Regions from separate parts of the Heliomicrobium gestii genome, predicted to be linked through region 3. Evidence: riboswitches for the same ligand, from Rfam matches in the RefSeq annotation. Region 3 holds a riboswitch; each other region holds the start of a gene.
What was found. A riboswitch is a leader RNA that binds a small molecule or an ion and turns the genes downstream of it on or off. The one in region 3 is predicted to bind cobalamin.
Positions count from the first base shown of each region.

Region 1 (10,318 bases), on a different contig from region 3:
TGTCAAGGCCGTCATAGCGCGTTTCCCCGTCCGCTTTTTTCTGGATCGTCTCCCGGACAGCCTGGTGCAACCGCCGCAGGATTTCGGCGGGATCCTCTCGAAAAGCTTCATCCGTTCGCTCATCGGCGATATGGTTCAACATCGTGGTGACGGCCATCGTCATTAACGCGCCGGGGACACCGTGTCCCGTGCAATCGCCGACAGCGACGATGCACTCGTCGTCATTGTAACGGCGGATCCAGAGGAAGTCGCCGCCCACGACATCGCGGGGGCGCCAGATCAGGAAGTGTTCCGCAAACAGTTCTCCCAGTTCGTATGGCGCCGGAAGCACCGCATCCTGCAATCGTTTGGCGTAATCGATGCTGTCCATGATCTTGCGGTTTTTTTCAGACAGTTCCCGGGTGCGCTCCCCCACAATCCGCTCCAGTTCTTCATTTAGCTCCAGGGCGCGCCGGTAGGGGTCAGCGATGCGCCGGGATACGATGTAAAAGACAATGCAAATCAGGGTGACGGAAAGCAACCCTGTCACAAACATGTTGACCAGGATCGAGTTCAGCACCGCCAGGCTCTCGGCGCGAGGAACCTGAAAAACCAGTTTCCAACCGGTGGCGCGGATCGGCTGGCTGATCAGGTCCAACCGATTTCCAGCGCCGTCCACGTATTCCATCACGCTCGTTTCGCCCTGATCGTTCGCGCTGAACAAAACCTTCTCCTCGATCGCATCGGGCAGATAATCAGCGAGGTTTTTCCCGTTGCACTCCAAACTGTCGGAGAGGTGGATGGCGCCCTTCTCGTCAACCAGCCAAAGACGGCTTCCGGCGCTGAACCGGTACTGCTGGAATTCCTGCGCCAGATCCTCCAGGCTGAGGCCGACGCCCGCCACACCGTAGGCTCTCGCTGCGCTGCCGATACGGGCGTTGACGAATATGTAGGTGTTCTGTCGCGCCTTGTTGTAGTCGAGATGGACCTGTAGCGGCGCCTTTGAGGCGAGAAAATCGAAGAACCAGCGATCATAGGGATCCTGGGGATCCATCGTCTGCATGATTTTCCCCTGCTCGCCCCAGTAGTTTCGCGATTGGGCGCTGACGATGAAGGTGTTCACATAACCATGATCACGAGCGATATCGACCAGCTTTTGGCGCGCTTTATCGCCCAGTTGATCATCCCGTTCACCTGTCGCCACCCACTCCGTCACTGTCGGATCGCTGGCAAGCAGGCGCGCCGTCTCGGTGGCCCGCTCCAGCCGCCCGTCGATGCGGGCCGCCATGGACCGGGCGATGTAATGGAGGTCCTTTGTTTTCAACTTGTCGATGACGCCGGTTCTCGTAATGGAATAGCCAATGACGCCGGTCAGCAGGACGGCCAGGGTGATCATGGCCGTCGCCAGCACGATGACCTTCATCGCGCCACGGTCATAGAGAACGTTCCGTCCTCCCTCAAGAAGGCCCTTTTCCTTCTCCAGCCCCATCGTCATCGCGCCCCTTTTGTCATACAGCGTTGCGCTGGGCCTCTGTGCCCCAGTCATGGGAGATGGTTGCTACCGTCCCGGTCCGTCTTTCCTCTCCCGAGAGATGATCTGAAAGGGCATCGACACGTCTTCCTTAAACTCCTCGGCGCATTCCAATTCGCTGTCATTATCCTCATCATAGTACCAGTTCAGTGACAGTCGTTTCCCCTTCTTAAAGGCGTCATCCAACTTCTCCAGAAGCATCATGACACACTTGGAACTGCTCGTGTTGATGTAGGGGAAACTGAAGTCGATGACAACGTTGACTTCAGCCGTCAGTTGGTCCAGGTAGGCATCGACCCACCGCAGGACCGGCTCGTAAAAGGTAAAGGCGTTTTCCGGGTATGACTGGCCGGATAACTTCAACATATGTCGCTGCGGGTCGAAGTCAACCTCCGGCGTTCCTTTTGATCCGGCAATGAAGAGCTTCTCCATGGCAATTCCACTCCCTATATGATGGCTGTCAATGTGAAGAAAGCAAACCGCTCATCGATGTGGATGATCGAGTATTCCAAGGGGGCGCTGGTTTTGCGGGCGATATCGATGAGACCGAGGCCGGCGCCGAGGCTGCCGGGCGGCAGTTCCTTTTTCATCTGTTCCTTGTAGAGTTTTTTCAGTTCCAACTTGTCCAGGGCGCTCACCCGATCGATGCGCTCCGCCAAAACCGGCGCGTCAGCGATTTCGATCAGGTTGCCGGAACTGACATAGGTGCCTCCCATTCGCTTCCCGATGACAATGATCCCAGAATTGGCCACTCGCTCATAGACGTCAGCGCCTTCTTTGACGGTAATGTAGTTTTTGATGTTCTGCGTTTGTTCGATAAAGATGGCGAAGATATTGAAGATGTCATTCTTCGGCCGGTTTTCGTTTTCCAGGTAGCTCTTCACCGCTTCGCCCAGTTCCTCAATGATCCCCTGGGTGAAACGTCCGGAAAAGCTGATCAACACGTTTTCACTGCGAAGCGCCTGCTGCAGTTCAATCATACGGTTGCCGTTCATATTGCTGCCTCCCTTGACGCAGATTCGGTTCCATATTATCATCTTTTGCTTCCCAACGGATCGGCGCGTTTCCATTATAAAATAAGCAGCCCCGGTGTTGATTAAAATCTTGGCGAAGTACCTAAAGTTGATCTAAAGGATTGACACAAGGGGATATGTCATTCAAGCGCTCGCGAAGGGAAAAGGATGCAGGACGAATTGTGTCGAACTATTAGACAAAAGGAAGAAACGGGAGGGATAGAATGCAGGGGAAAAAAGTCCTGATTGTGGAAGATGACGCGAAAATCCGCCAACTGTTGATCCTCTATCTTGAAAAAAATGGGTACCTCACGGCGGCGGCGGAAACAGGTTCAGAGGCGCTGCGTCTCTTTGAGTCCGAACAGCCTGACCTGCTCCTGTTGGATATCCTTCTGCCCGATATGGACGGCTACCAGATCTGCCAGGAGATCCGCGACTGTTCCAATGTGCCGATCCTCTTCATGAGTTGCATGAAGGAGGCGGAGCACATCATCCAGGCGCTGAAACTGGGCGGTGACGACTATATCACCAAGCCCTTCGACCCAAACGTGCTCGTGGCCCGGGTGGAGGCCAAGCTGCGCCGGGCGCCCATCTTCCGGCGGGTCTCTCATGCAGAAGAACCGGCGCCGACCCGCCTGCTGGTCTTTGACGACCTGGAGATCGACCTGGCCAACTACCGGGTCACTGTCGGCCGCCAACCCGTCTCCCTGGCGGCCAAAGAATTGCAACTTCTTTTCTTCCTGGCTCAACACCCCAATCAGGTCTTTACGGCCCAAGAGCTGTACACGCGGATCTGGGGGTATGAAGATGTGGGCGACTACCGGACCGTCATGACCCATGTCAGCAACATCCGCAAAAAGATCAAATCCGACCCGTCGGCGCCGGAGCGCATTCAGAACATCCGCGGTTTTGGCTATAAATTCAACGGCTGACGCTTTTTGCGGCGATACGGCCACAGGAAGGAGTTGCCTACGTTGCCGAGGGATGGCGATGGCAATACGCTATTCGGTAGGGAAACCCTGGTGCTGAATTCAGCGAAGGCCGAGGTTGTCCACATTTCCGCTCCCGAAGCGAGGCAGACCTTTGCCGACCTCACTTCAGAATACGAAAAACTTCTGAAGGTATCGGCAAAGATTTTTAAAATCAGCGACATCCAGGGGCGGTTGCTCAAGGAACGGGAGTATGAGATCAATGAGGCCAATGGGAGCTTGCACCGCCTGGAGCAGTCGCGCCGCCGTCTCGTCTCCGACATCTCCCATGAACTGGGCACACCGATGACCTCGATTCAGGGGTATCTTCGGGCCATGCTGGACGGGATCGTGGCGCCCGATCCGGAAAATCTGAAGATGGTTTATGAAAAAGTCCTGCTGGTGAACCAACTCGTCGAGGACCTCTTTGAACTGTCGAAATTGGAGTTCGGCCAGCCCGCTTTCGATCTGAAACGGATCCAACCGGATGTGTTGGCTGACGATCTGGTTCGCCGCTTTGGCGCCGACATCCGGCAACGGGGCTTCCGTTTTGAATCTTCGCTGGCTCTGCCCTCTCCCGCCGCCGGCGCCCTTTTTCTCTCTGTGGACACGATGCGCATCGAACAGGTGATGAACAACCTGATCTCCAATGCGCTGAAATACACCGCACCAGGGGGAACGATCCGGCTATGCTTTCGCTTTATCTACCCCGATGAGGCCCCCCTGCCCCAGAAAACGCCTGTGTCGTTGCAAATCCGTGTGGTCGACAACGGTCCGGGTATCGACGAAGCGGCGCGGGCACAGGTATTTGACCGTTTTTACCGGGCAGACCGTTCCCGCCAGGAGGAAGGCGCCGGTCTCGGCCTGGCGATCGCCAAACAGATCGTGATCGGCCACGGCGGGCAGATCGGCCTGGAGAGTCAACTCGGCAAAGGCAGCACTTTTTATTTTACACTGCCCCTCACAGCCACCCCTCCCGGGGTATCAGCGTATTCACAATCAGGCAAAAAAGGAGCCTCCGAGAAGTGACACTCGGAGGCTCCTTTTTTGCCGATTAGGGGGCGGCAACGCCGTCGGCCCGTTTCTTGCTTTGAAAGATGCCCGAAGCCAACAGGGCGCCGCCGAACACGAGCGCTGCGCCCAACCAATGGTAGCCGTAAAGGGGTTCCTGCAAGCCCCAATAGGCGATGGCGGCGGCATAGACGGTGATCAGGTTTTGAAAGAGGGACGATACGGTGGCGCCATAGGCTTGGACCGCCTGGTTCCACCAGTAGAAGGCGAGGACCGACGCAAAAAGGCCGAGGTATACGGCAGCGCCCCACATCCATGGCGCCGCTGGTTGGCGGGTGGCAGCGGAAAGGTTCCAGTCGTAAATTCCCATGGGAAGCAGGAGCAGCGCGCCGATGGCGAAGGAGTAGCCTGTGGCCGCCAGGACTGGCACGTCTTGCGCCGCCTTGCGCCCGGCGATTGTATAGAGCGCCCAGAGGGCCGTCGCCAGCAACACCAGCAGGTCGCCGGGATTGAAGGACAACTGAGTCAGCCGTTCCCACGATCCCTGGGCCGCCACGACAGCGACGCCTGCCACAGACAGGATGATGCCGGCCGCTTGGGTGCGCTGTAATTTTTCACGATCGATGAGAAAGACGAGCATGGCCGTGACCATCGGGCTCAGCGCATTGATCAACGTGGCGTTTACCGATGTGGTATAGCGGAGTCCCAGGTAAAGAACGGTGTTGAAAAGGCAGACGCCTGACAAGGCCATGAGGGTGATCCAGCCCCAGGAACGCCGGGTGATGCGCTCGATGGGATAGGTGCGGAGGGCCATCGGCAACATGATCACCGCGGCGATGACGAAGCGGATGCTCGATAAGGCAAAGGCGGGGATGGCGACGACCAGCAGCCGTCCCATCACAAAGTTGGTCGCCCAGATAAGCGGCGTCAGGATCAGTTTATAAAAGGGGTTCAAGGGTTCTCATACACGACCTTCCTATATTAAAGTATACATTTTTGTGACAAACATTGGGCAAAGGGCTGCCTTCATTTCATCATAACACAATTCCAGCCATCGGGCGAAGTGACAAAGATGACAACAAAAATAAAGAACCGCAGTCAAGCGCCTGCGGTTCCACCGAGGTTGGATTCTTTGTATCTACGTATCTACATGAGACGCATTCCCTTTACCCCTCGGTACGCCGCTGCCGCCAAGCCAACATTGACAGCGGAACCGACAACCAGAAAGGGCATGACGGCCACGACGGCGGCCCAGCCGCCCATGAGCAGCATCGTCAAGGAGGAGACGACGCCGTTCAGAAACACACCGGCGATGAACGCCGCCGTCAGGCCGAACCGCTCCTTTGTCCAACGAAAAACCCAGGCCCACAGGGCCATCTGCGCGGCGATAAAGAGATGAACCGGCAGGGTGAGCGGAAAACCGACAACCATGGCGGTCAGCAGGTGTCCGAGGGTGATGACGATCATCCCCCCTGTCGCCCCAAGGGCCAGGGCGGCGAAAAATCCGGGGAAGGAGTCGAGGCCGATCGTGCCGACGGGGCTGGGGATTTTGATCATGGCGCCAACGGCGCTCAAGGCGATCAGGACGCCCATCAGGGCGATTCCCCGGATGCTCTTCCAGGAAAAGCCTGTCTGATTGTATTCCAAGGGCATGTGGCTCATGTTGAAAACCTTCTTTCCTGTTCTTTGGCATGTTGTTGCTGTGGAACGACGATCGCTTGGGAACGGCGATCACCGGAACGAGCGCCTTCGATGTCGTGATGTCCTGACCTTTACCGGGCCTTCTCCTTCAATTCGCCGAGATGGTGGATAGGCGCGCCGGCGATCTGGGGCGGCGATGTCTCGGCGGTAAAGATCAGGCAGGTGGAGGGGCCCGCCGATTTAGCCAAATCCAGCGGGGTGTCTTCCTGCCAGCCGACGACTCGGCAACGGACGGCTGCCGCCAGGTTTTCGGCCTCGACGCGAATCCCTTTGGAACCGACGGGCACCACTTCACGCACACGGGGATCGGCCAGCAATGCCCGCACATGTTCAGCCCGGGCGATGGGCTTGCCGTCATCAGACACCACCTCGGCGCCGACTTTCGGCCACCCGAGGCAATAGACCTGATCACCGGGCCGCGAGGCGCCCACGCGAAGGCCCTCCCTTTTTACAGCCCCGACGACGGTGATCCCCACACCGGTCTGTTCCGTAGGGATGTTTTTTTCGGTGCTGATGGCGATAGGCAGATCGCGCTTGCCGATGGCGCCGAGTTCGTCGCGAACTCCGGCGAGCACCTCACCCCCTGTGGGAAAGGGCTCATTGGCGATGGCTGCCGTCAGCGCCACCGGTTCTGCGCCAACGGCGAGCACCTCCATCAAGGCGACCCGGGTGGTGCAGATCCCCACGATATAAGGGGGGACCTGCACGGCATCACGTTCCTTGCCGCCGATGGCGCCGCAGGAGTCGCAGGCCACCACCAGGCACTGGTCGTCAGAAAGAAACACCACTTCCACATCGCGTCCCTTGTATCCCAAGGTTTCCACCTCCTTGAAGTTCATTGCCCCTGGGCATTCTGCGAGCAAAAGAAAAAGCCCATAGCTTCTCTATCGCCGTCAAGGCAACAATAAAGAAACCATGAACTTTGCCATCATTCATGAACGGTCATGTTCCAGGCAGGTCTCCTGACTCCGATTCATCACCGCTGCGCGCCTTCCCGGTTTCCCAGTGGCAACCTGCGCAGGGCTCCTCGTCACAGTGGCGGGTCCGTCCGGGAATCACACCCGGTTCCCTATTCTCCCCCCAAGAGGGGCACCTGAAACATGGCTATGCTCTTTGTTTGTATTATAAGTCACAAAGAGCCTGTTTTTCAACAGGAGCAACCCGGTTTTCTCGACATCAGCTTTTACTTTCTCGAAGCGAGAAATTCGGCTACCGCCCTCAACCTTCCGCCGCGCTGTTCCGCACTCTCGGTGTCAACACTGCATTCATCTTCTGGAACGTTTCCACCGCCTGGGCCAACTCAAGCGCAGAGAGTTCCTGCAGTTGGCCATTCAACCGCTCGAAGCGGGCCTCCTGAATCGTTTGAATGGTCTTCAACCCTGTATCCGTCAGTGAAACCATGACGACGCGCCGATCCTTTTCAGACCGCTCCCGCGTGATGAGCCCCATGCCAGCCAGTTTGTCCATCATGCCGGTCACAGCGCCGGAGGTGATCCCGATCTGGTCGGCGATGTCGGTGGCCTTGCAGGTCCCCGACTTCAATAATATGTACAACAGAAAGATCTGCCCTTCGCCCAGATGGTATTCAGGGCCGATATCCTGGACGGCGCACTTGACATTATAAAAAAAAGCCTCTAACAAATCCTTGATGGCATTTAATTGCTGATCCTTCACCGCTTCTTCCCTTGACAGTTCTTGTCCTCTCCCTTACGATCATATCGTCTTAGTCGCTAAATATTTTAGCCTCTAAGATAAATATTAGGCCGGTAGGTACCGGCTGTCAATGAAAGCATCATTTGTATTTGGCGGAGGAGGATTTTACGGTGAAGAGACAAATCGGCGTCAGCCTGCTTGCCGTCGCCCTGCTGGCAGCGGGGACAGGTTGCGGGAAAACGCCTGAACCGGCAAGCACCGAAGCGCCGCCCCAGACAGTGACGGTCGCCAAGGCGGAGCGCACAGACCTGTCCAACGTGCTGACCTTCAGCGGCGCTCTGGCGGCAAAAGATGAATTAAAGCTGGTCCCGAAGGGCCAGGGCAAAGTCGCCCGCATCAACGCCGAAGTGGGGCAGCGGGTGAACGCCGGCGACATGCTGTTGGAACTGGACAACGCCGACATCCAGGCCCGGCTCGACGCCGCCAACGCCGGTGTCGAGGTCAACAAGGCCAGCCTGGAGCGGGCGCGCCTGCAGCTGGATATGGATAAGATCGCCCTCGACGACGCCCAACGCCATTATGACCGGGTAAAGGCGCTCTTTGACGCCGGCGCCACGTCCCAGTCCGACTTTGATGCGGCTAAGAGCTCCCTGGACACGTCGACAAAACGGTGCGCCTCTGACGAGGTTTCCGTCGCCTCGGCCCAGGCCCAGTTGAATCAAAGCCAGGCCCAGGTCCGCCAGACCCAGGTCGATCTGGAAAACGCCGTGCTGCGCTCGCCCATCTCCGGCATCGTCTCGGCACGGAACGTGAATGTGGGCGAGTATGTCTCCAATACGGCGACAGCCTTCAATGTGGTCCGTATCGACACGGTTGAGGTGAAGGCCGATCTGACAGAGAGCGATGTCAACAGCGTCCGGCCCGGCCAAGAGGTGGAGGTCAAGGTGGCCGCCGCCAGCGACAAACCTTTCAAGGGTCGCATCGCCAAGGTGAGCCCTGCCGCCGATGAGAAGGCGAAGACCTTCCCCATCTGGATCGCCGTCGACAACGGAGACTACATATTGAAGCCCGGCATGTTTGCCGAGTTCCAACTGGCCACCGCCCACAAAACGAACGCCCTGACGGCGCCGGCGGAAGCCGTCGTCATGCGCAGCGGCGCGCCGATTCTCTTTGTGATCACCGACAACAAGGCGGTCGAGCGCAAAGTGAAGACCGGTTTCTCCGATGGCAAACGAGTCGAGATTCTCGACGGCCTCAAAGACGGCGAGATGATGGCCACAGGCGGTCAAATGACCCTGGCTGATGGCGCGCCCGTCGCCATCAAGGAGGCGCAGCCGGCGACAGCCAGCCCTGGCGCCGACACGGGAGCGACGGCGCCAAAAGGGCAGGTGTAATCGATGAGCCTAACACAATTCGCCGTCAAGCGGCCTGTCGCCATGAGCATGATCGTCCTCATGTTTGTCGTGCTCGGTCTCTACAGCTACCGCATGCTCGGCGTCGATCTGTACCCGAACGTCAACGCGCCCTACATCTCTGTCAGCGTCTCCTATCCCGGCGCCGGCGCCGAAGAAGTGGAGAGCCAGATCCTCAAACCCATCGAATCAGCCGTATCCTCCATCAGCAAAGTCGACACCATCTCTTCACAGGCTTCGGAAGGCTTTGGCGTCGTCATCGTCCAGTTCTCCCTCTCGGCCAACGCCGACCAGTCGGCCAACGACGTGCAGAAGAAGGTCGACTCGGTGAAGGGGCAGTTGCCGGATGACGCCAAGGATCCTGTCGTCATCAAGATGGACTTCAACGCCGCCCCGGTGATGACCTTAGCCTTAAAAAGTTCCCGGCCGGCCCAAGAGACCTATGACCTGGCAGAAGATGTGCTGAAGGAGCGACTGCTCAAGGTCTCCGGCGTGACCGACGTAAAGCTCATCGGCGGTCAGAAACGGGAAATTCAGGTCGACATCGACAAGTCCCGCCTGGAAGGCTACGGCCTGTCTGTCAAAAAAGTGAGCGATCTGCTCAAAAACGAGAACATCAACCAACCGAGCGGTCGCCTGGATCGCCCTGACCTGGAATACAACGTCCGCGTCATGGGCCAGTTCAAGACAGTCAAGGATGTGGAAAACATCCAGATCCCCCTGGCGAACGGCTCCAAAATCCCCTTAAAAGCCATCGCCACCGTCAGCGACAGCCTCCATGAGGTGCGCACGATCAGCCGTGTCAACGGCCAACCCTCCATCGCCGCCGTCGTCTTCAAACAAAGCGACGCCAGCATCGTCGATGTGGGCGACAGCGTGAAGCAAGTGCTGCCTTCCATTGAAAAAGACCTGCCCCCGGACGTGCAACTGGTCATCGCTCGCGATTTTTCCGACTACGTTCACAACTCCCTCAATGGCACGCGCTCTTCCATCATCGAAGGCATCATCACGACGGCCCTCGCCCTCTTCTTCTTCCTCCGCGAGTGGCGC
Region 1 is NZ_WXEX01000004.1:297,747-308,064, forward strand. It holds gene GTO89_RS06650 (SpoIIE family protein phosphatase) at 1-1,468, opposite strand, end outside; gene GTO89_RS06655 (DUF1987 domain-containing protein) at 1,538-1,942, opposite strand; gene GTO89_RS06660 (SiaB family protein kinase) at 1,957-2,505, opposite strand; gene GTO89_RS06665 (response regulator transcription factor) at 2,748-3,455, shown strand; gene GTO89_RS06670 (sensor histidine kinase) at 3,498-4,520, shown strand; gene GTO89_RS06675 (DMT family transporter) at 4,546-5,457, opposite strand; gene GTO89_RS06680 (ECF transporter S component) at 5,649-6,164, opposite strand; gene GTO89_RS06685 (AIR synthase related protein) at 6,275-7,027, opposite strand; cobalamin riboswitch at 7,139-7,315, opposite strand; gene GTO89_RS06690 (MarR family transcriptional regulator) at 7,422-7,877, opposite strand; gene GTO89_RS06695 (efflux RND transporter periplasmic adaptor subunit) at 8,027-9,250, shown strand; gene GTO89_RS06700 (efflux RND transporter permease subunit) at 9,254-10,318, shown strand, end outside.
Region 1: linked by a shared signal. The riboswitch ahead of GTO89_RS06685 (AIR synthase related protein) and the one ahead of thiC (phosphomethylpyrimidine synthase ThiC) in region 3 are both predicted to bind cobalamin.

Region 2 (10,318 bases), on a different contig from region 3:
CTCCGGGCCCCACCGGTGACGAGCACCAATTCTCCAGGGTGAATGTGCATCAATGTCAACGCCTCTTCGTGTTATACTGACTGCATGAAGACAGAGTTTTTTTCTAAAATCATCTATCGTTGCCGGCAGGTCCAGCGCGCCTGGCGACCGCGCTTTTCTCCCGCCGAGTTGGCCTGGGTTGACGCCTTCCTTACTCCGGAAGAACGAACCGTCTTCCTGGAGATGGCCCCTGCCGACCGCCGCCATGCCCTCGATGTGGCTCGTCTTTGCCGCCAGGCAGTCGGCGAACAGTTCACTGAACCACTGACTGCCGAGGAAGAGCAGCTGCTGCTAAAAGCGGCGCTGCTCCACGATATGGGCAAGCGCAATGGGGACATCGGCTTGTTCCATCGCATCCTCTATGTGCTCCTCGCCGCTCGCTTAGGGAAGTACAAGGGCTTTCACAGCTGGCCTCTGGTGGGTAAGCCCCTGGCCGTCCTGGCCGATCATGCCTCCCTTGGCGCCCAGGAAGCGACCCGTCGCCGCTGGACACCGGCCCTGGTGGCGCTGATCCGCTGTCACCATAGCGGTGGCTGTGACAGTTGCGATAAAAGCCGGCTCTTTTCGTTGCTTCAGCAGGCGGACAACCGTTGCTGATCCCCTATCCCCTCAGGGCATCTGCAACAACATGGCATTGACGATGGCGGCGGCGACTGTGCTGCCGCCTTTGTTTCCCCTCACCGTGATAAAGGGCACGTCCGCCTCGGTCAGGGCTTCCTTCGATTCGGCGGCGCCGACGAATCCCACCGGTGTGCCGACGATGAGCGCTGGGCGGCAACGGCCTTCCTTCACCATCGACAGGAGATGGAAGAGCGCCGTCGGCGCGTTGCCGATGGCGATGACGGCGCCGTCCATCTCAGGCGCGAGCAGTTCGAAAGCGGTCATGGCGCGCGTCTTGCCCGTTCGCTGCGCCTCGGCGATGACACGAGGCTCGCTGATGGCGCAGACGGCGTCGGCCCCTTTTCCGGCCAGGAGGCGGCTGTTGACGCCAACGCGGACCATGTTCACATCGGTGTACACCGATGCTCCCCGGGCCAAGGCGGTGATGCCGGTGGAAACGGCGCCGTCGCTCCAGCGGACCAGTTTGGCGAACTCGGGATCACCTGTCGTATGGACGACGCGCTTGATCACTTTGCGCTCCCCTTCGGAGATGGGCAGCGGGCCGAGCAGACCGTCGATGATGTCCATGCTTTTCGATTCAATAGCGCGGGGATCGGTGATGTAATCCATTAACTGACCTCCTGGATGCGCTCAACGATCAACTGGGCGATGCGTTCGTCGGCGCCCAGAGGGCGTCCCACCGTCACGTGGATGTGCGGATAGATTTTGCGCAGTTCTTCCAGTTCTTCTGGGATATCCTTCTGAATGTGAACACCGTTATACAAAAAGAGCGGGATCACCTTCACATCGTCCACACCGGCTTCAACCAGTTGAGCGAGCCCATCGGCCATGCTCGGCTTCGCCAATTCCATAAAACAGACGACCAGCGGCTCGATCCCGTGCTTCTCCTGCACCATGCGACCGATGGCCACAGCATGGTTGTTGGCCTCTTGGAGGCGGCTGCCGTGGGCGATCATCAAAATCCCTGTTTTCACCAGTACCTCTCCTTTTCCTGATTCACTCGTGTGTCATCGGCTGCGTTCGGTTCTTTCCTTATCTGCGCCTTGGCCCAGGCCAAGGCTTCCTCGTGATTGCCGGTCACATGGGGATAGGACAAGCTTGGACGTCGGATCAGAATCGTCCTCAAGCCCATTCCGGCGGCGGCGCGGAGCTTGGCGTCAGCGCCGCCGACAGCGCCGCTCTCCTTGGTGACGAGCCAACGGGTCTTTGTCTGCGCAAACATGGCCCGGTTCAGGTCTTCATCAAAAGGGCCCTGCATGGCGATGATCTGATCGGGCTGAAGGCCCAGTTCCAGGCATTGCCGCAGCGACTCCAGGTCAGGCAGGATCCGGGCGACGGGGCGAAGCTTCTTTTGCAGCAATGGCGGCACCACCTGGGGGAGCGATCGGCTGCCCGTGGCCAGGAACACGGTATCCCCTTCCCGGGCCGCCGCGAGCGCCGCAAGGGCCTCTTCCCAGTTTCCCACTGCGATCAGATCGGCGTATTCGGCAAGGCCGATGGAAGGTCGCTCATAGCGAAGATAGGCGATGCGCTCGCCAGCGGCCAATTGCATTAAATTCTCCGACACGGCGCGGGCGAAGGGATGGGTGGCATCGATCACGGCGCTGATTCCTTTCTCCCGGACAAAGGCGGTCATCGCCGGGAGATCCATGGCTCCCTGATGGATGGGCACCGCACCCGAAAAAGAGGCCTGAAGAAGCTGCGCGCCATATTCAGTCACGACACTGGCGAACACGGGCAGTCCCGCCGTCCATATCCTCTCGATCAGGTGGCGAGCATCCTTTGTTCCGGCGACAACCCAGATCACCAGCGGTATCCCCGCGGGGTGATCATCCAACCGTCCCGGATGTAGGTCTGGGAGTTGCCGATGACCAGAACGGTAAACATGTCGATGGGGTGCTCCAAAAACTCGCCCAGTGTGGTGAGTACCCGTTCCTCCCCCTCCCGGCGGGCGTTGCGAACAATGCCGACCGGTGTCTCCGGAGAACGGTGCTGAAGCAACAATTGGCGAACCTCTTCAATCTGGTGCACCCGCTTGGTGCTTTTCGGGTTGTAGAGGGTGATGATGAAGTCGCCAGCAGCAGCGCTCTCAACGCGCCGCCGGATCAGATCCCAGGGGGTGAGCAGGTCGCTGAGGGAGATGACGGCAAAATCATGCATCAGCGGCGCGCCGAGAACGGCGGCGGCGGCGGTGGCCGAGGTGACGCCGGGGATCACCTCAACGGCGACTTTCCCCTGCGCTTCCCGCTGTTGCACCGCTTCCAGGACCACGCCGGCCATGCCATAGACGCCAGGGTCGCCGCTGGATACGACAACAACCGCTTTTCCTTCCAGCGCCAGATCGACGGCCAGGCAAGCCCGGTCGATCTCCTTGCGCATGCCCGAGGCGCGCACATCTTTTCCCTCGATCAGGTCCTCGATCAGCTTCACATAGGTGCTGTAGCCGACAATCGCGTCAGCTTCGGCGATGGCTTGCAGCGCCCGTCCTGTCATCTGGTCGCGGTTGCCCGGTCCCAATCCGATGACGGCCAAGGTACCTCGGCCAGCGCCACAGTCACTGGGCCGACAGCCCTTTTCTTCAAAAGAAGTCGCGCTTGCGGGTGCGTCAATAGCGCAGTCGGTTCGCATACGGCTTTCACTCCAATCGCGTCAGTCACAAACTGGGAACCGCCGATCTCCCGGTGGCTGGCGCAGCAGGCTTGGATTTGGTCGGCGGAAAAGGTCAAAAAGGGCACCTTGTACTCCTTCGCCAGGTCGAGCAGTGCCTTTTCTTCGGCCTTCACCCAGGCGCTGGCGATGGCGGCCAGGCAGTGGGGATGGACAGCCGCTGCTTGACAGGCTTCCCGGAAGGCTCGCAGCACCTGTTCCAGGGAGACACCGCGGCGACAGCCGATCCCGGCGACGATAGAGCGGGGAAAAAGCCGGAGATCGACGGGCGGCTCATCCCAGTGGGAAGAGAACAGCACCCGCCGGGCCGCTGCTTCCCTTTTGCCCGAAGGCGTTGCCTCCGCGGGCGAACCGGTCGGCAGTGACTCTCGCCGTGGCTGCCAGGGAAAGGCCCCTTCCAATTCGTTCAAAAGGGGCAAGAATCGTTCGTCGGCAAGCCACTCAACCGGTTCGCCCCGCAGTTGGGCCGAGGCGATTTTTTTTACGGCCCCCCACGGTTCAACGCGGGCGCCCCAGCGGCGGGCGAAGGTATCGACAGCCGGCAATGCATTCACATCGGTCGCCGTCGTGATCACCGGAACGGCGCCGATGCGCCGGCCTACCTCTTCTGCCAGTTCGTTGGCGCCGCCCCAGTGACCGGACAGGATGCTGATCACGAAGCGCCCCCCTTCATCAAGGGCGATCACCGGCGGGTCGGTGCGTTTGTCGGCGATCCGCGGCGCCAGCATTCGCACAAGGATGCCAAGAGCGCCGATGAACAGGAGCGGTTTTCCCTCGGCAAAAATTTGACCGAAGGTCTCCCGCAAAGGTGGCCGCCAGCGCGTGATCGCTTCCCCGGCCGGAACAGCGGCGACAGGCCCCTCTGAAGGTCTTTCCCTTCTCGTAGTGTCAGTGTCACCGGCGTCTCCGGCGCCACCGACGTCTTCAGCACAGGCAGCCGGCAGCCACAGGCGCGCCTCCGGAAAGGCCGCGCCGATGCGCTGCGCCAGGGCGCTTCCCCCTGGCGTCAACGCCAGCACGTTCACTGGCCGCTCCCCCGTTCCGCCTCCCGGTATCCGTGGGTGAACTCGGGGTGATAGAGGAGCGAACGGCTATAGGGGCCTTCGAGAAACTGGCCGACCATGATCATGGCCGTCCGGGCGATTCCTGCCTCGGCCACCTTGCCGGCGATGTCGCCCAAGGTGCCTTGAACCGCTTTCTCGTCAGGCCAGGAGGCTTTATAGACGACAGCAGCCGGCGTGTCTTCCCGATAGCCGCCGGAAATCAATTCAGCCGTCACCTGATCCAGCAGATGGGTGCTAAGAAAGATGCACAGGGACGCTTTGTGCTGCGCCAGGCTGGACAGGGATTCCTTTTCCGGCACCGGCGTCCGGCCGGCCAAGCGGGTGATGATCACCGTCTGGGACACATCAGGCAGGGTAAATTCCTTGCGCAGGCTCGCCGCAGCGGCTAAGAAGGAACTGACACCAGGGATCACCTCATAGGGGATGGCCAGTTCGTCAAGGGCGTCCATCTGTTCACGGATAGCGCCGTAAATGCTGGGATCGCCCGTATGCACCCGCGCCACCTTTTTTCCCTCGCCCACCGCCCGCTTCATGACGGCCAGCACCGCTTCAAGGGTCATGGAAGCACTGTCGTGGATCTCCGCGCCAGCCTTGCAAACATGCAGGACGGCCGGGTTGACGAGCGATCCGGCGAAGATGACCACATCGGCCTCAGCGAGGCGCTTCTGTCCCTTGACAGTGATCAGATCGGGATCGCCCGGTCCTGCGCCAATAAAGCTGATCATACTGGCACCCCCTTTTCTTTAACGATCAACAGGCTGAGATAATCGAGCTTCTGCCCAACCAGGGAAGCCAGATCGGTGACGATCTGTTCCTCCGGCGTGCCGCAGCGGGTCACAAAGGCGGCTGATTCAGCGCGCCCCTCCTCTTGCAACACCCGGAAGATCTCGTCGAAGCGAGAAGCCACTTTCATCAGAACCAGGTTGGGAAACTGCCGCAAGAGCGGTCGCAGTTCCTCGGGATCCCGCAAAGCCGGGACGACAAGCAAAGGTTCCTCTCCTTCCGCAAGGGGAAGATTCAGCCGGGAAGCGCTGGCGGAAAAGGAGGTCACGCCCGGCACGCTCTCGACGATGATGGCGGGGTCAATCGCCCGAAGCGATTTTAATAGGTAGCCATAGGTGGAGAAAAGCAGACAGTCGCCGATGGTGATGAAGGCGGCGTCTTTGCCGGCAGACAACACATCGTAAATCTGCCGCGCCGCTTGCTCCCAGGCGTCCCGCAAGAGACGATCATCCTGGGTCATGGGCAGGTGCAGCGGCGCCACCACTGTCGTCTCCGGCAAAACATCGCGAATGATGGTCAAGGCCACCCCTTCGCCGCCCCCTTTGCCACGAGGCGTAAAAATCACCGGCGTTGTCTCCAACAGGGCGACGGCCCGCCGCGTCAGCAGCGCCGGATCGCCCGGCCCGACGCCGATGCCGTAAAATCTTCCCAGCATTCAGCCACTCTCCTTTCGGGTCCAGATGATGACCACGGGGTTCTGACTCTTCCACAGGTGAACCGAACCGACCGGGTCCAGGCGGTTCACCTGAATTTGACTTGCTTCAAAGGGAATTCCCTTTTGTTTCAACCAATGGGTAGCCATGGCCACCGTCTCGACGGTGACGGCGTTGAGGACGAGCCGACCGCCCGTTTGCAGCCGGCGCCAGATGGTCTCCAGGATCTCAGGCAATTTTCCGCCGGAGCCGCCGATGATCACGGCGTTCGGCGCCGGCAGGTCGCCTAAGGCCTCTGGCGCTTCGCCCGCCACGACGACGAGATTGTCCACGCCCTGCTTCCGCCCGTTGGCTTCGATCAGGTCACAACCGACCAGGCCACGCTCGACAGCGAAGACCTGGCCGCCCCGCGCCTGCAAGGCCGCTTCCACACTGATCGATCCGGTGCCGGCCCCGACATCCCAGACGATATCACCAGGGCCGATCTGCGCTCGCACCAGGGTGAGCGCCCGGATGTCCGATTTGGTCATGGGAACCTGACCTCGGATGAAGACGTCATCAGGCAATCCGATGGCGGCGATCGAAGGGGAAGAGCCCATCGAACCGTCGCCTGGCAGGATCGCCGGAAGGGGATTCGGTTGCATCCCCTCCCGGCGGTCCGTTCGGGCGTCAACGCCCCCACGGACGATCAACACAGCCGGCCTGTACGCGCCTGTGTTCACGAGTGCAATTGTATGTACAGTACCCTCTTCGACGGTTTCGTCTTCATAGCCAAGATTCCGCGTCACAAAAGCCCGTCGCTCCCCCTCCCCCCGAGCATCCAGGTAGGCGGCGATGGCTTCCGGTGAATGGTCCGGATCGGTCAGGAAAGCAACCCAGCCCGCATGGTCGAGGGCGGCAAGGACATCCTCCATAGGGCGACCGTGCATGCTCTTCCATGTCGCCTCCTGCCAGGGCAGCTTGAGACGGGCAAAGGCCATCTGCAAGGAACTAAGTCCTGGGATGACCCGGAGCGCTTCGGCGCCGAGGGCGCCGGTGAGACGGGGCAACAGGCTGTAATAGCCGGGATCGCCGGAGACGAGGACAGCGACACGCCCTGATAACCGCTCAACAGCGATATACTCGATCAGTTCGTTTAGATGGCGGTCGATGATCCGGCCTGGTTTGTTGAATCTGGCAAAAAGCGCCAGCGCGCGAGGACCTCCGACGAGCACATCGGCCTCCTCCACGGCTTGCAGCGCGGCCGGTGTCAAATATTCGTCTGTGCCGGGTCCGATGCCGACGACGGTGACCGGAAATCCCGGTCCAGTCCCGGAAGCGTTGCTTGACGACTCCACCCTAGCGGTTCTCCCTTCAAATCTGTGAATATGACAGAAACAGTTCCGCGAAAACGTTCAGCCGCCTTTTCGGCAGCCACATCGGCCAGGTGATCGAAGAAGTTGCGTCGTCCGGCCTTCGTCAGCAGGTCCACCGCCGCTTCCGCCGTGTTGGCCTCCAACAGCTCCTTGACGAGTTCAAGGGGCAGTCCGCAGACGGCGGCATGGGCGGCGATGATCTCTCGGCGCCCGTCGGCGATCCGGCTGTGGGTGTGGAAGATGCCGCCAGCCACCTTGACCAGCTTGCCCACATGCCCCCAGAGCAGAACCTCCCGGACGCCTTTTTGGGCGCAGGCGTCCAGCATATGACCGATGAAGTTGCTCGTCAGCACGACGGCGTCTGAGGGCGCTCCCCGCTGCTCCAATCCCCGCCGCCCCATGTGACCCGGTGTGAGCAGGAGAGTCCGGTGACCGGCAGCAAGAGCCACATCGATCTGCGGTTCCAGGCTGTGTTTGAAGGCCTCTTCTGACATGGGATTGACGATGCCCGTCGTTCCCAAGATGGAGATGCCGCCAACAACGCCCAAGCGGGGATTTAATGTCGATGGGCCGACCCGTTCCCCCTCAGGAACCCAGACGATCAGGCGAACCCCCCGTCCAGGAGGGAGCGTTTCCCCCACAGCGGCGGTGATCATGGCGCGCGGCGTCGGATTGATGGCCGCTTCCCCAACCGGTATGGCCAAGCCAGGCTTGGTCACCCGACCGACGCCCAGCCCCCCGTCGATGTGTATCCCGTCCGGCGCAGGCAAGGCGGTCACGCGAATCGCCAAGCCATGGGTGGCGTCAGGGTCGTCACCGCCGTCTTTGATCACCTGGCAGGTGACGCTCTCGCTCACGGCAACAGAAGGCGCCTGCTCTTCCACCCGCTCCGCTTGGACGATCAACCGGCCGCCCAGCGGCAGCGGGATGTCGATCGGCATCTTCGAATCAGCGGGAAGCTCTGTCGCGTCAATGGTTGTCCCGGCAAGCGTTCCGTAGAGGAAGCCTGTCGCCGCCTTGGCCGCAGCGGCAGCGCAGGATCCTGTCGTGTAGCCTTTTCGCAGTTGTTCCCACTCTCCCCGCCCATAAAAAAACCACACCCCTTTGCAAGGTGTGGGATTTGACACAAATACAAACCTGGGAAATCAACAGACCATTCCCCGGTCCGGTCACCTCCCCCGTAGCGCGCGGGTTCTTGCGGTGGGGGCAGTCAGGTCTCCTGGCTCAGGTTCATCAACCGCTTCGCCTTCCCGGTTCCCCGGTGGTCATAGAAGCGCCCTCCCCGTCACAGTGGCGGCACCGCGTCGGATTCACACCGACTTCCCTGCGTCACAGTGAGTGACGCCTGCCCCGAATATGCGTAATGTGATACATAAAATTATTCGCCGTCTTTTGAGTCATTCCTGCAAATCCAAAGAACTTTTCTGTCGTCACTGCGGATCAGGGATAGTTTCTCCAAATCGTCCCGTCTTGAGCGCCTCAGGCGGCGGTTTTCGGCCTCCAGGCGAGCGATGGCGTCCCGCCGTTCACTGTCCACCGTCTCCAGCAACGCCATCAACACGCGGCGACTGAGCCTCAACTGATGTAGCCGCGAGCGCAGGTAGTCCACTTCATCCTGCAACGCCTCCAGCGGTTCACGATTTCCTTCTCCCATGACGCCACGCCCTCCTGCCTGTGTCTTATCACCATTTTATGTCAAAGGCAGGCGAACTATCCCATAAGAGAGACTTCGATCAACCGGCGAAACGATACCGTTTGGCGATCCGATCGACAGCCTCGGCCAGGCGCTCCTCGGAAACGACCAGGGCGATGCGGACATACCCCTCGCCCCGCTCACCAAAAGCGTTACCCGGCACGACCAGCACGCCCGTTTCCCGCAGCAGCTCCTCGGCAAAGGCGAAAGAAGAGGCAAATCCCTCTGGCACGGGCGCCCAGACGAACATGGAGGCCTTCGGCTTATCCATCTGCCAGCCGATGCGAGCCAACCCATCGACGAGCACATCACGCCGGCGCTGGTAGGCCTTGGCGTTTTCCTCAACCATGGCCTGCGGTCCGCGCAACGCAGCCACAGCTGCCCATTGCACCGCCTTAAAGACGCCGTAATCGATGTTGGATTTCAGGTTAGCCAGAACGGCAAGAACCTCCCGGTTGCCCACAGCCATGCCCAAACGGCAGCCGGCCAGGTTATAGGATTTGGAGACAGAGTGGAACTCAATACCCACCTCTTTGGCCCCCGGCGCTTGCAAGAAGCTGACAGGACGATAGCCGTCATAGGCCAGTTCCGAATAGGCCACGTCATGCAACACGATGATGCTGTTGCGGCGCGCAAAGTCGACGACACGAGCGAAAAACTCCAATTCCGCCGTGGCGGCCATCGGATTGCTGGGATAGTTCAGGATCATCAACTTGGCCCGTTGCAAGACCTCTTCCGGAATGGCGTCAAAATCAGGCAGGTAGTTCTTTTCTCGTTCCAGCGGTAGCGGATACGGCACGCCTTCGGCGAGAAGAACACCGGCTGAGTAGATGGGGTATCCCGGATCGGGGACGAGGGTGATGTCACCGGGATCTAACAGGGCCAAACCGAGATGACCGAGACCGTCCTGGGATCCCATGAGGGAGAGGACCTCTGTCTTCGGGTCAAGGGTCACTCCGAACCGTTGTTGATACCAATCGGCAACAGCGCTCTTGAACTCCATCAGCCCGTCTGTCAATGCATACCCAAAGGCATCGTCTCGGGCCAGACCGTCCATCAGGGCCTGCCGCACATGGGGGGCCGGAGGACGATCAGGGCTGCCGATGCCAAGATTAATCACATCAACGCCGCCGCCTTCCACCTCTTGCCGCAACGCATCCATACGCGAGAACATGGCAGACGAGAGGTTGGCCATTCGACGTGCCGGTTTCCAATCAAACATGGTATGTATCTCCCCCGCTTAAAAAAATGCTACCTTTCATTCTAGACCTACAGCGGGGGATGTTTCAAGGTTTTAATCCCTTTCTTTTTCTATCGACGGCTCGTATTCACTGCCATCGGAGCATTCATTGCAAGGCAGACAATCTCCAAAACGTTCGGCGTATAGGCAATGTTCACAATGGAGGTCTCGACGCTCCATGCGGCCTCCCCCTTCGTTCCGTT
Region 2 is NZ_WXEX01000010.1:27,527-37,844, reverse strand. It holds gene cobU (bifunctional adenosylcobinamide kinase/adenosylcobinamide-phosphate guanylyltransferase) at 1-50, opposite strand, end outside; gene GTO89_RS11975 (HD domain-containing protein) at 85-636, shown strand; gene GTO89_RS11970 (precorrin-8X methylmutase) at 649-1,269, opposite strand; gene GTO89_RS11965 (sirohydrochlorin chelatase) at 1,269-1,634, opposite strand; gene cobK (precorrin-6A reductase) at 1,631-2,467, opposite strand; gene cobJ (precorrin-3B C(17)-methyltransferase) at 2,464-3,153, opposite strand; gene GTO89_RS11950 (cobalt-precorrin 5A hydrolase) at 3,150-4,352, opposite strand; gene cobM (precorrin-4 C(11)-methyltransferase) at 4,349-5,116, opposite strand; gene cobI (precorrin-2 C(20)-methyltransferase) at 5,113-5,829, opposite strand; gene cbiE (precorrin-6y C5,15-methyltransferase (decarboxylating) subunit CbiE) at 5,830-7,164, opposite strand; gene cbiD (cobalt-precorrin-5B (C(1))-methyltransferase CbiD) at 7,077-8,309, opposite strand; cobalamin riboswitch at 8,375-8,546, opposite strand; gene GTO89_RS11925 (translation initiation factor 2) at 8,561-8,836, opposite strand; gene GTO89_RS11920 (LL-diaminopimelate aminotransferase) at 8,916-10,097, opposite strand.
Region 2: linked by a shared signal. The riboswitch ahead of cbiD (cobalt-precorrin-5B (C(1))-methyltransferase CbiD) and the one ahead of thiC (phosphomethylpyrimidine synthase ThiC) in region 3 are both predicted to bind cobalamin.

Region 3 (10,318 bases):
GCCCGCCATCGTAGCCATTGTCGCCCCGATGGCGGAGGAGATATGGTCGTATCCGGCGGCGATGTCTGTTACCAGTGTGCCCAAAACGAAATAGGGAACCTGGTGGCAAAGCTGTTTTTGCATCTGGATCGTCGTCTGGATATGGTGGGCCGGCACATGGCCGGGGCCTTCGACCATCACCTGGACGCCGGCTTCCAGCGCTCGTTGAACCAACTCGCCCACCAGGATCAGCCCTTGGATCTGTGCCCGGTCGAGTGAGTCGGCGATGGCGCCGGGCCGGATGGCGTCGCCGATGGAGAGGGTGATGTCATAGCGCTTGGCGATCTCCAGCACACGGTCAAATCGGGCGTAGAGCGGGTTTTCCCTGCCATGGTGAAGCATCCAACCGGTCATGAAAGCGCCCCCTCGGGAAACGATGTCCGTCACCCGGCCCTGCCGGCGCAACCGGTCGATCACATCCATGTTCAAGGCGCAGTGCAAGGCCATGAAATCTACGCCGGCTTCGGCATGTCTTTCGATGGCGGTGAAGATATCCTCCTCTGTCAAGGCGACCACAGAGCCGTAGCGTTCAATCGCCTCTTTCGCGACCTGATACAGGGGCACAGTGCCCACAGGCAACCCTGTGCTGGCGATGGTTTGGCGCAGGAATCCCTCAATGTCGCCGCCTGAGGAGAGATCCATGATCGTATCGGCGCCGGCCTTCTCGGCGGCCCGCAGCTTATCCAGTTCACCCTCGCTTTCCATCAGGTCTGACGATGAGCCCACCGATGCGTTGACTTTCGTGCGGATGCCCTTGCCTACAGCGACAGGATCCACATTGGGGCGGCTGTTGTTTCCCAGGATGACCATGGTTCCCTCTGCGATGGCCTGGCGGATCCTTTCGGGTGAGACCTTTTCACGGTTGGCCACGTATTCCATCTGGGCGGTGATGATGCCGTTGCGGGCGAATTCAGCTTGGGTTTTCTTTGTCATGGCGATTCCTCCTTCGTTATGTTGGGAACCGGTTTGCTCCGGTCAGTCGCCTTGCCTGTTAACATGACATGAGCGCCTTCTATGTCTTAGCAGAACTCAACGGGCGTTCTGAAATACTCGGCCAGAACTCGGCGGGAACAGCCATCGCCGCAGGCATGGCAGTTGATCTCTTTTGCCATGTCTTCCGATCCGGCGGCCGCCTCGGCTGCCGGACCTACCGGCGTGCCGGCGGCGCTCCTGGTCGACACAAGCCCATCGGGATCAAGGGCCAGCCTCTGTTCCGCCTTCCGGTTCTGCCAGCCCCGCGCCTGGGAAAGGGCGGCGTCGCGCTCGACAGCGGCGGCGAACCCTTTGGCCACGTCGGCGGCATGAGCGGCAATGCGGGCCGAGATGACGCCGGTCCGGACATCCTCCACCGTCGGAAAGCGAACATGTTCCGCTGGGGTGACGTAACAGATCAGGTCGGCGCCGGCAGAGGCGGCCAAGGCGGCGCCGATGGCGCAGGTGATATGGTCATAACCGGGCGCAGCGTCTGTCGCCAGGGGCCCGAAGATGAAGTAGGGCGCCCCTTCGCAGAGCTGTTTCTGCAGTTGAACCGTCGTGTGGCAGTGATGCAGGGGCGCATGGCCCGGCCCTTTTACCATCACCTGCACACCGGCGTCACGGGCCGCCCGGACCTGTTCGCCCAGGATCACCATCTCCTGCACCTGCGCCCGATCCAGCGAGTCGTGGCCCGAACCGGGTCGCAACCCATCGGCCAGGCTGAGGGTCACATCATAACGCCGGCAGATGTCAAGCACTCGGTCAAAGTGGCGGTGAAACGGGTTTTCCTGTTGGTGATGAAGCATCCAGCCGGCCAGCGAAGCGCCGGCCCAACTGACCATATGGGTCAGCCGGCCCTGCCGCCGCGCCAGTTCCAACGCCTTTAAGGTCATCGCCGAGTGCAGGCCAAAGAAGTCGACGCCCTCGGCGGCGTGACGCTCCATGGCGTCAAACATCTCCTCCACCGTTGTGGCAAGAATGCCGCCCCGCCTCGCGTCGCGCCGGCAGGCAAAGACCTCATACTGGGGCAGTGTGCCAACGGGTTTTGTGGATGTCGACAGCACATGCCGGCGAAAGAGGGCCAGATAGTCCTTCAATTCAGCCTCCGGTTCCCGCAGGCGATCGACGCCGGCTCCGATGGACAGATCCAGGACCGCATCTGCCCCTGCCGCCAACAGAACCTCTAGCTTCTTACGCTCTTCCGACTCGGATCCGCCCTCCAGGGGCAGTCCGATAGAAGCGCTGACTTTGGTGCGCAAGCCCTTTCCAAAGGCGACAGCCTGCCGTCTTTCGGCCCGCTTGCGGTTGTAGGGCAAGACGATGGTTCCATCGGCCAGCCCCCGGCGGATCGCCTCGGGCTCCACCTGTTCCCGCTGGGCCGCCTCAGCCATCGCGGGCGTGATCATGCCCTGCAGGGCTGCCTCGCGCTGGGTAATCTCCACTCCGTTCAGCCTCCTTTTTTCTGTCTCCCGACTGTCCGGCAAATAAAAAAAGCCCCCAGATCCATAGCGGATCCGGGGACTTTGCCATCATCCCTGAAGGGTCTCCTTTGCCGGGAAAGAGACCCTTAGACCGTACACAGGCAGGTCTTCTGGCTCGGGTTCCTCGCTGGCTGCGCCTTCCCTCTTGCGAAGTGGCCTCTTGCAGCCGGCTCCCCCATACAGCGGCGGGACCGCCCGGGATTCGCACCCGGTTCCCTATTCTCCCTTGCGGGCACCTGTGAACACTTTATGAAATTGATTGGTTGCGCTTATTATCATAATCGCAACATGTTCGCCTGTAAAGATGGATTTTCCAAAAAAACATCCACAGTTCCAGCCACTCGCAGGGCCTTACAGGGCGTGAAACCCCAAAGCGCAGGCCAGCAACCCCACAATGGCGCTGCCGCCGACGTAAACGCCGCAGCGCAACCATTCCCCGTCCTCGATCAGCCGGACGGCCTCAACGGTGAAGGTCGAAAAAGTGGTAAAGGCGCCCAAAAAGCCGATCTGAAAGACATTTTTTTCGATCGATTGAATGCCTGGGTTGCTTGCTGCATGAGCCGCTGACAGACCAAGCAAAAAGGCACCCGCGATATTAATGAAAAAGGTCGATGGCGGATAAGCCAGGGAAGTCCGTCGCGCGACAGCGACGCCGACGCCATAACGCGCAAGGGCGCCCAAGGCGCCGGCGGCGCCGATCGAAAACAAATCCCACGGCGTCATCGGTCCACCTCCAGCGCAGCGGGACGATTTTCCTTCATCATTCGAGCGCCGCGCGTTCCAAGAGCGCTGACCAGCACACCCAGAACAAGGCTGGACAACACATAGGCCCCCGCCAAGGCAGCCTCGCCCGCCTCCAACATGCGCACGCTCTCGAGCGCGAAGGTGGAAAAAGTGGTGAAAGCGCCCAAAAACCCCGTGGCGAAGCCGAGCCGAAGGGCGGGTTTGATCGCCACTACCTCCATGGCTACCGTCAAAAAGAAAGCGAGCACAAAAGCGCCCAGCAGGTTGATCGTCAAGGTCCCCCAGGGGAAACCGGTCTGATCGGCCAAAGGCGCCATCCATGTTCCCATAAAAAAGCGGGCCAGCGCCCCCAGAAAACCGCCGATCGCCACAGCAATAGCGTTCATCGCCGGTCCCTCCTTAACAGAGCCCGCTTGGCTGCGATCCTTTTTGCGGAGACGCCTTCCATGCACGCAACCCCTTCCAACAGGACCGCCGCCGCCCCACCCGAGGCGATGGCCGCGCTGCCGGCAACTGGGGCAGGCTCATCCCGCCCTTCCCCCTCTTGGGGCAGCACGACTCGCGCCGCTCGGGTCGTCTCAGTCCTTCCCGCCCCGTACGCCCGGTGACGGCCTGTCATCTCCGCCGGTTCCCCCACCTCGACGATGGAGATGCCGCCGTTACCCAGGTCTTTTTTTCGCACCCGGCAGCCCCGTTTCAACCGGAGATACCACAACAGGATGCGGAGAAACCCCTGATGGGAGATGACGACGATCGATCCCCGCTCCCTCGCCACATCCAACAGTTGTGTCCAAGCGAGCCGGGCGCGCCGAAAGGCCTGGTAGAGCGTCTCCTCGCCCTGCGTAAAGGGCCAGGCGTGACGCCACACCGTCATGGCGATGAGCAGACAGAAGGGGATCGCTCGTCGATTCCCGCTGCCGGGAAACTTGGACAGGACGATTTCGCCAAGGCTTTCCATGGTAACCACCTCTGCGCCCCATGCTCGGGCGAGGATGGTCGCCGTCTCCTGGGCTCGTTGAAAATGGCTCGCCACCACCACCGGGACGGGGCGCAGCCTGCGGGCCACCGCCTCGACCTGACCGATTCCCGTCGTGTTCAACCGCACCATCGATGGCGATCCGGACATCATGGCGTTAAATGTGTCAATCGTAAAGCGAGCCCCAAGCGGTATGATGTTTTCGTCCGTTTGCCCGTGGCGGACGAAGATAATCTGCATATTAACCGACTCCATCTTGTCATTCAAAAACCCCATGGCAAGAGCAACCCCTCGCCAAGCGCCTTGTACGTCTTTTTTGTCCGGGGTCAGACACATCTTTAAGTGTAGTATGGGGAGAAAGGATCGTCAAGCTACTATTTTCCACTTATTGCCACAAAGCAGGATTGCAGCCTATTTACGTCGAAATCATCATGTTGAATAGCCGAGTCGTCATTGATCATTGATATATCGAAACTTGATGTATCAATGACATTGATACACCGATCAATGCCTACCGCCTAACGACGTCGTTCAGCGATAGCATGGGCGGTGAATTCCAAACCATCACGTAAAAGGTAAGACCGTCCATCACCGGATGATGAACGATATGGAGTGACTTGCATGCTGCAACAGGCCCGGACACTGCTGAACCGGCACTACGGCTACACCGCCTTCCGACCCGGCCAAGAAAAGATCATCGAGAGCCTGCTCACCGGTCGCGACACCGTGGGCATCATGCCGACCGGCGGCGGCAAGTCGATCTGCTACCAGATTCCGGCGCTGCTGTTGCCCGGGCTGACTGTGGTCATCTCCCCGCTGATCGCATTGATGAAGGATCAGGTGGACAACCTCCAAAACCTCGGCATTGCCGCCACCTTTATCAACAGTTCCCTCGACAGCGAGGAGGTCGACAGTCGCGTCCACCGGATGAACCGGGGCGAATTCAAACTGATTTACCTCGCGCCGGAGCGGCTGGAATCTCCTCATTTCCGCCACCTGTTGCAGCGGTTGCCTGTCTCGCTGATCGCTGTCGACGAAGCCCACTGTGTCTCCCAATGGGGTCACGATTTCCGCCCCAGCTATCTCTCCATCGCCTCCCTGGTCGCTGACTACCCCCGCCGACCCCGCGTGTCCGCCTTTACCGCCACAGCCACTGAAGCCGTGACGGAAGACATCATCCGTCACTTGGGGTTGCAACAACCCCATGTCTTCGCCACCGGCTTTGACCGTCCCAACCTGTCCTTCCGCGTCATCCGAGGCGAAAATAAAAAAGATTTTCTGGCCCAGTACCTGGAGGCGAACCGGACACGAGCCGGCATCATCTATACGGCGACCCGCAAGGAAGCGGACCTCCTCCAGGAATACCTTCTCCGCAAAGGCTTCCGCGCCGGCAAATACCACGCCGGATTGGCCGATTCGGAGCGGGAGCAGGCTCAGGAAGCATTCCTCTACGACGACAGCCGGATCATGGTGGCCACCAACGCCTTCGGCATGGGCATCGACAAGTCGAACGTGCGCTTTGTCATCCATTACAACATGCCAAAAAACATGGAATCCTACTACCAGGAAGCGGGGCGGGCCGGACGAGACGGCGAGCCGGCCGAATGCATCCTGCTCTTCAGCGCCCGCGACATCAACACGCAAAAGTTTCTCATCGAACAAAACCAGGCCACACCGGAGCGCAAATCGATGGAGCATCGCAAGCTCCAGTCGATGATCGATTACTGTCACACGCCGCGCTGCCTGCGCAGTCATATCCTCAACTACTTTGGCGAGGAAGCGCCGGAGCGCTGCGGCAACTGCAGCAGTTGCGCCGATGACGTCGAACCGGTCGACATCACCACGGAAGCCCAAAAGATCTTCTCCTGCATCGTTCGCATGCAGGAGCGATTTGGCATGAACCTGGTCGCCGAGGTTCTCAAGGGATCGAAAAGTAAGAAAGTGGCCCAGTCCGGTTGCGACCGCCTGTCCACCTATGGGATCATGCGAGAGTACACGATCAAGGAGATCACCGACATGATCAGCATCCTCACCGCCGAAGGTTACCTCTATGTCACTGAGGGCGCCTTCCCCGTCGTGCGCCTGCTGGAAAAAGCCGTCCCTGTGTTAAAGGGACACGAAAAGGTCTTTCTCAAGGTGCGTAAGCGCGCCAGCCGTTTGGAAGCCGACAGCGACATCTTTGAGAGCCTTCGCCGGCTGCGCAAAGAGATTGCCGACCGGGACGGCGTCCCTCCCTACATCGTCTTTCCCGACAGCACCCTCCGCGAGATGTCCCAGCGGCTTCCCCTCGACCGGGCGTCGCTGCGGGCCATCAGCGGCGTCGGCGACACCAAGCTGGATCGGTACGGCGACGCCTTTCTGGAGGAGATCGGCCGCCACATAAAGTAATTCACCCTCTCCACCGCAGCGGCATAAGGCTATGAGTGTAACATGCGCGCATATCGGTGGAAAGGGTGACATACACATGTATGATGATCCGTATCAATCCCCTCACGACGGCTTCTCCGCGTCGGTCGACGGCCGCGCCTACCTCCGGGTGCTCCATGCCGCGCCCAACGCGCCGCCGGTGGACGTCTACGCCAATGACGTCCTGATCATCCAGAGGCTTCCCTACGCCCGGTTTACCCAGTACTTCCCCGTCCTGCCCGGCCGTTACCGGATCGACGTCTACCCGACGGGGACCCGGACAAGGCCGGTCATCGGCACCGTCGTCGATATCCCGGATCGCTCGATTTATACGGCAGCCGCAGTCGGCCTCCTCCCCAACCTCAGCCTCCTCCCCATCAACGACCCCCGACTGCCCCGCCGGCCTGACTCCGTCTTCATCCGCTTCGCCCACCTGTCACCGAACGCCCCTGCCGTCGATATCACCCTGCCCAACGGCACCGTGCTGTTCCGCAACGTCTCCTTCCGTCAAGTCACCGGTTATATCCCTGTCCCGCCGGGCGTCTACACCTTGCAGGTTCGCCTGACCGGCACCTCACAGGTCGTCTTGACCGTGCCGAACGCGCGTCTGCTGCCCAACCGCTTCCTCACCATCTACGCCGTCGGCCTAGCCGGCGGTCGCCCGCCCCTGCAGGCGCTGATCGCCCTTGACGGCAACAGCTACCTGCCCTTGACCAGCTTTCCCACGCCGACACCTTTTGCAAGTCCCGGAACGCCTTCGCCCGGAGGCCCCTTTGGCGGGGTGCCGACATCACCATGACTGGAGCGGGTTATTAATCATTACACCTTTTAAAACCACAAAATCCGACAGCGCTGAACGGGATGGCGCTGTCGGATTTTCTTTTCTCTACAAGAATTTATTCAAACTGCTCCTTGACGTTTTTTAACTCCTTCCGAATCTCGATCCCTTGGGGGCAGTGACTCTCACATTTGCCGCACTCCACGCATTTCGAGGCGGGGGCCCCCAGTTTTGCCAAGCGACCATACATGTATTTGGCTATAGGCGTGCCGTCAAAGACCCAATGATCATTGTAGGTGGAGAAGCACATCGGGATGTTGATGCCGACTGGACAGGGCATGCAGTAGGCGCATGCGGTGCAGTTGACTTTTACTCTTTCCTTGAATGATTCCCTCACCGCGTCAATGATGGCCGCTTCTTTTTCCGTTAACGAATTCGCTTCCGCTTCCTGGGCGACACGAACATTCTCGATAACTTGCTCCATCGTTGTCATCCCGCTCAACACAAGTGAAACATCGCGATGATTCCATACCCACCTCAAAGCCCATTCCGCAGGGGTTCGTTTGACATCCGCTTGATCAATAATACCTTTCGCTTGCTCAGACAGTCGAACCAGGTTACCGCCTCGTAACGGCTCCATCACAGCAATGCCTAAGCCTTTTTCGGCAGCGTAATCTAACCCTTCTCTGCCTGCTTGGAAATCTTCATCTAAATAGTTGAACTGAATTTGACAAAAGGACCAATCGTAGTCATCAACGATTTCCTTAAATAAACCCAATTGATCATGAAAGGAAAATCCGGCGTATCTGATTCTTCCATCTTGAATCGCTTCATCGAGAAACTCATGAATGCCTGCCTCTTTTAATACAGGCCAGACATTCTTATTCAAGGCATGAACCAGATAAAAATCGATGACATCGGTCTTCAAGCGCTCCAATTGTTCATTCAAGTACCGATCCATATCGGCTCTCGTTTTGATTAACCAACTAGGAAGCTTGGTGGCCAACTTCACCCGCTCTCGGTAGCCGCCTTCCAACGCTTTTGCGACAAAGGGTTCACTCTCCCCAGCGCGGGCGAAGCCAGTCCCATGATAGGGAAAAGCCGTATCAATATAATTCACGCCGGAATCAATGGCGTACCGGAGCATCGGTATGGCCTTTTCTTCATCTATTTTCGTTTGGTCACCGTCGATAACTGGCAACCGCATACATCCAAATCCCAAAACAGATACCATCTCATTGGTCTTCCCATACTTTCTATACAACATATTGCTGCCACCTTTCTCAAGCGCCTGAATTGCTCAAGCGCAATTTCACCATCTTTTTTCACTCTGCCTTAAACAATGCACAAATAATGATTGTTTAATTCACCCTTTCCCACCAACGGGAAAAGACTTGTTGCTCCTTTTCAAGATCTACCGGCTCTCCGATCATGGGGGTAAGCAGCCGGTAGTTTTTATTTTGACTGGCCAACGCGATCCGTTTCAATGGATCATCCCAGGGATGGTTGGAGATCGCAAACTTGCCGGAGTGGCCCGCGAATAAGGCCTTGGTTTTCAATTCTTCAGCCGCCTTCGCCGCCTCCTCCGGCATCATGTGGATATTGGCCCAACTCTTGTCGTACTGGCCATTGTCCAGAAGGACAATGTCAAAACCATTCATTTTTTCTCCGATTTCCTTGAAATGGGGTCCATACCCGCTGTCACCGCTGAAGAATATCCGCCGCTGCGGCGTGACCAGCGCAAATCCAGCCCATAACGTCTTGTTTCTGCTGAGCAGGCGGCCGGAAAAATGGCGAGCGGGCAGTACATGGATGGTAACGCCATTGTCCAATTCTAACGCGGTAAACCAGTCCGCCTCGTGGATGCGTCGTTTTTCAAATCCCCATTGGTCAAAGTAAGAGCCCACGCCTAACGGGCAGATCACATTTTTCACTTTCGGTTTCAAGGCAGTCACCGTAGGGTAGTCTAAGTGGTCCCAATGATCGTGAGAGATCAACAAATAATCCATTTCCGGCAGATCATCGGCTGCATATGGATTGGTTCCCTCAAAAACCTTGTTTGCAAAAGAGACCGGTGCGGCATAGGAACTGAGCACAGGGTCAAGCAGAAACCGCTTGCCTCCCATCTGTATGAAGTACGAAGAATGACCCAGCCAAATTAGGATATCCTTCCCTCTGTCCAGGGTCTTCAGATCCGTTTTAACGGTGGGAATGGCATCCACCGGACGCAGCCGCTCTTTTTTAGTAAAAAGAAACTCCCACAGCACTGAAGAACTGCTTTTTTCTCCGGTAAATTGAGGAGTGGGGATTCGGTTTTGAAATTGATCATCACGATATTGGGGAGAGTTTTTTATTCTTTCCAGGTCAGCGCCACCGGGCAACCTGCCAAACTTGGGATGCCGCAGGTACAGACCAATACCCAAAGCGAACAGGATGAGGCTAATGAATAAGGCAAACCACATCTTTATTACCCACTTTTCATGTACTTCCTCTAAAGTATTGAATCACCTTTTCTTCTGGCCCTTCATCTCCTCCTCTGCGTTTCCCACAATCGCCTGAAACCACATCTATGTTCTCCTGAAATACCATCGTGTAAAATCGTATGGCCCCGACAATCCAGCCAAGGTACTGTGCGTTCGCCCAGCGCACACGCCCATCCGCACGATGTGAAAGACGTTATTTGCGCCTCCAACAACAGCTTAACACCTGGAGTTGCCTCCAAGTCAAGTGTGCTTATGAAAAAACAGGAGTTCTCCAACTTTCGGCAAAACAAAGCCGCTTGTTGGGCACAATCGCTCCGTTGTACTCGTCTTCTCAACCAATCCACTTGTGCAAGTGAATCAACGCCCCGCCGGCCGAGCCGGGGGCGCAAAAATGCCGAGGCGTCATCACCTCGGCATTTCTTCTCAGCTTACTTGG
Region 3 is NZ_WXEX01000011.1:50,507-60,824, forward strand. It holds gene bzaB (B12 lower ligand biosynthesis ThiC-like protein BzaB) at 1-972, opposite strand, end outside; gene thiC (phosphomethylpyrimidine synthase ThiC) at 1,059-2,456, opposite strand; cobalamin riboswitch at 2,579-2,750, opposite strand; gene GTO89_RS12815 (fluoride efflux transporter FluC) at 2,847-3,218, opposite strand; gene crcB (fluoride efflux transporter CrcB) at 3,215-3,625, opposite strand; gene GTO89_RS12825 (histidine phosphatase family protein) at 3,622-4,491, opposite strand; gene recQ (DNA helicase RecQ) at 4,837-6,603, shown strand; gene GTO89_RS12835 (DUF4397 domain-containing protein) at 6,680-7,420, shown strand; gene GTO89_RS12840 (aldo/keto reductase) at 7,518-8,666, opposite strand; gene GTO89_RS12845 (MBL fold metallo-hydrolase) at 8,761-9,861, opposite strand.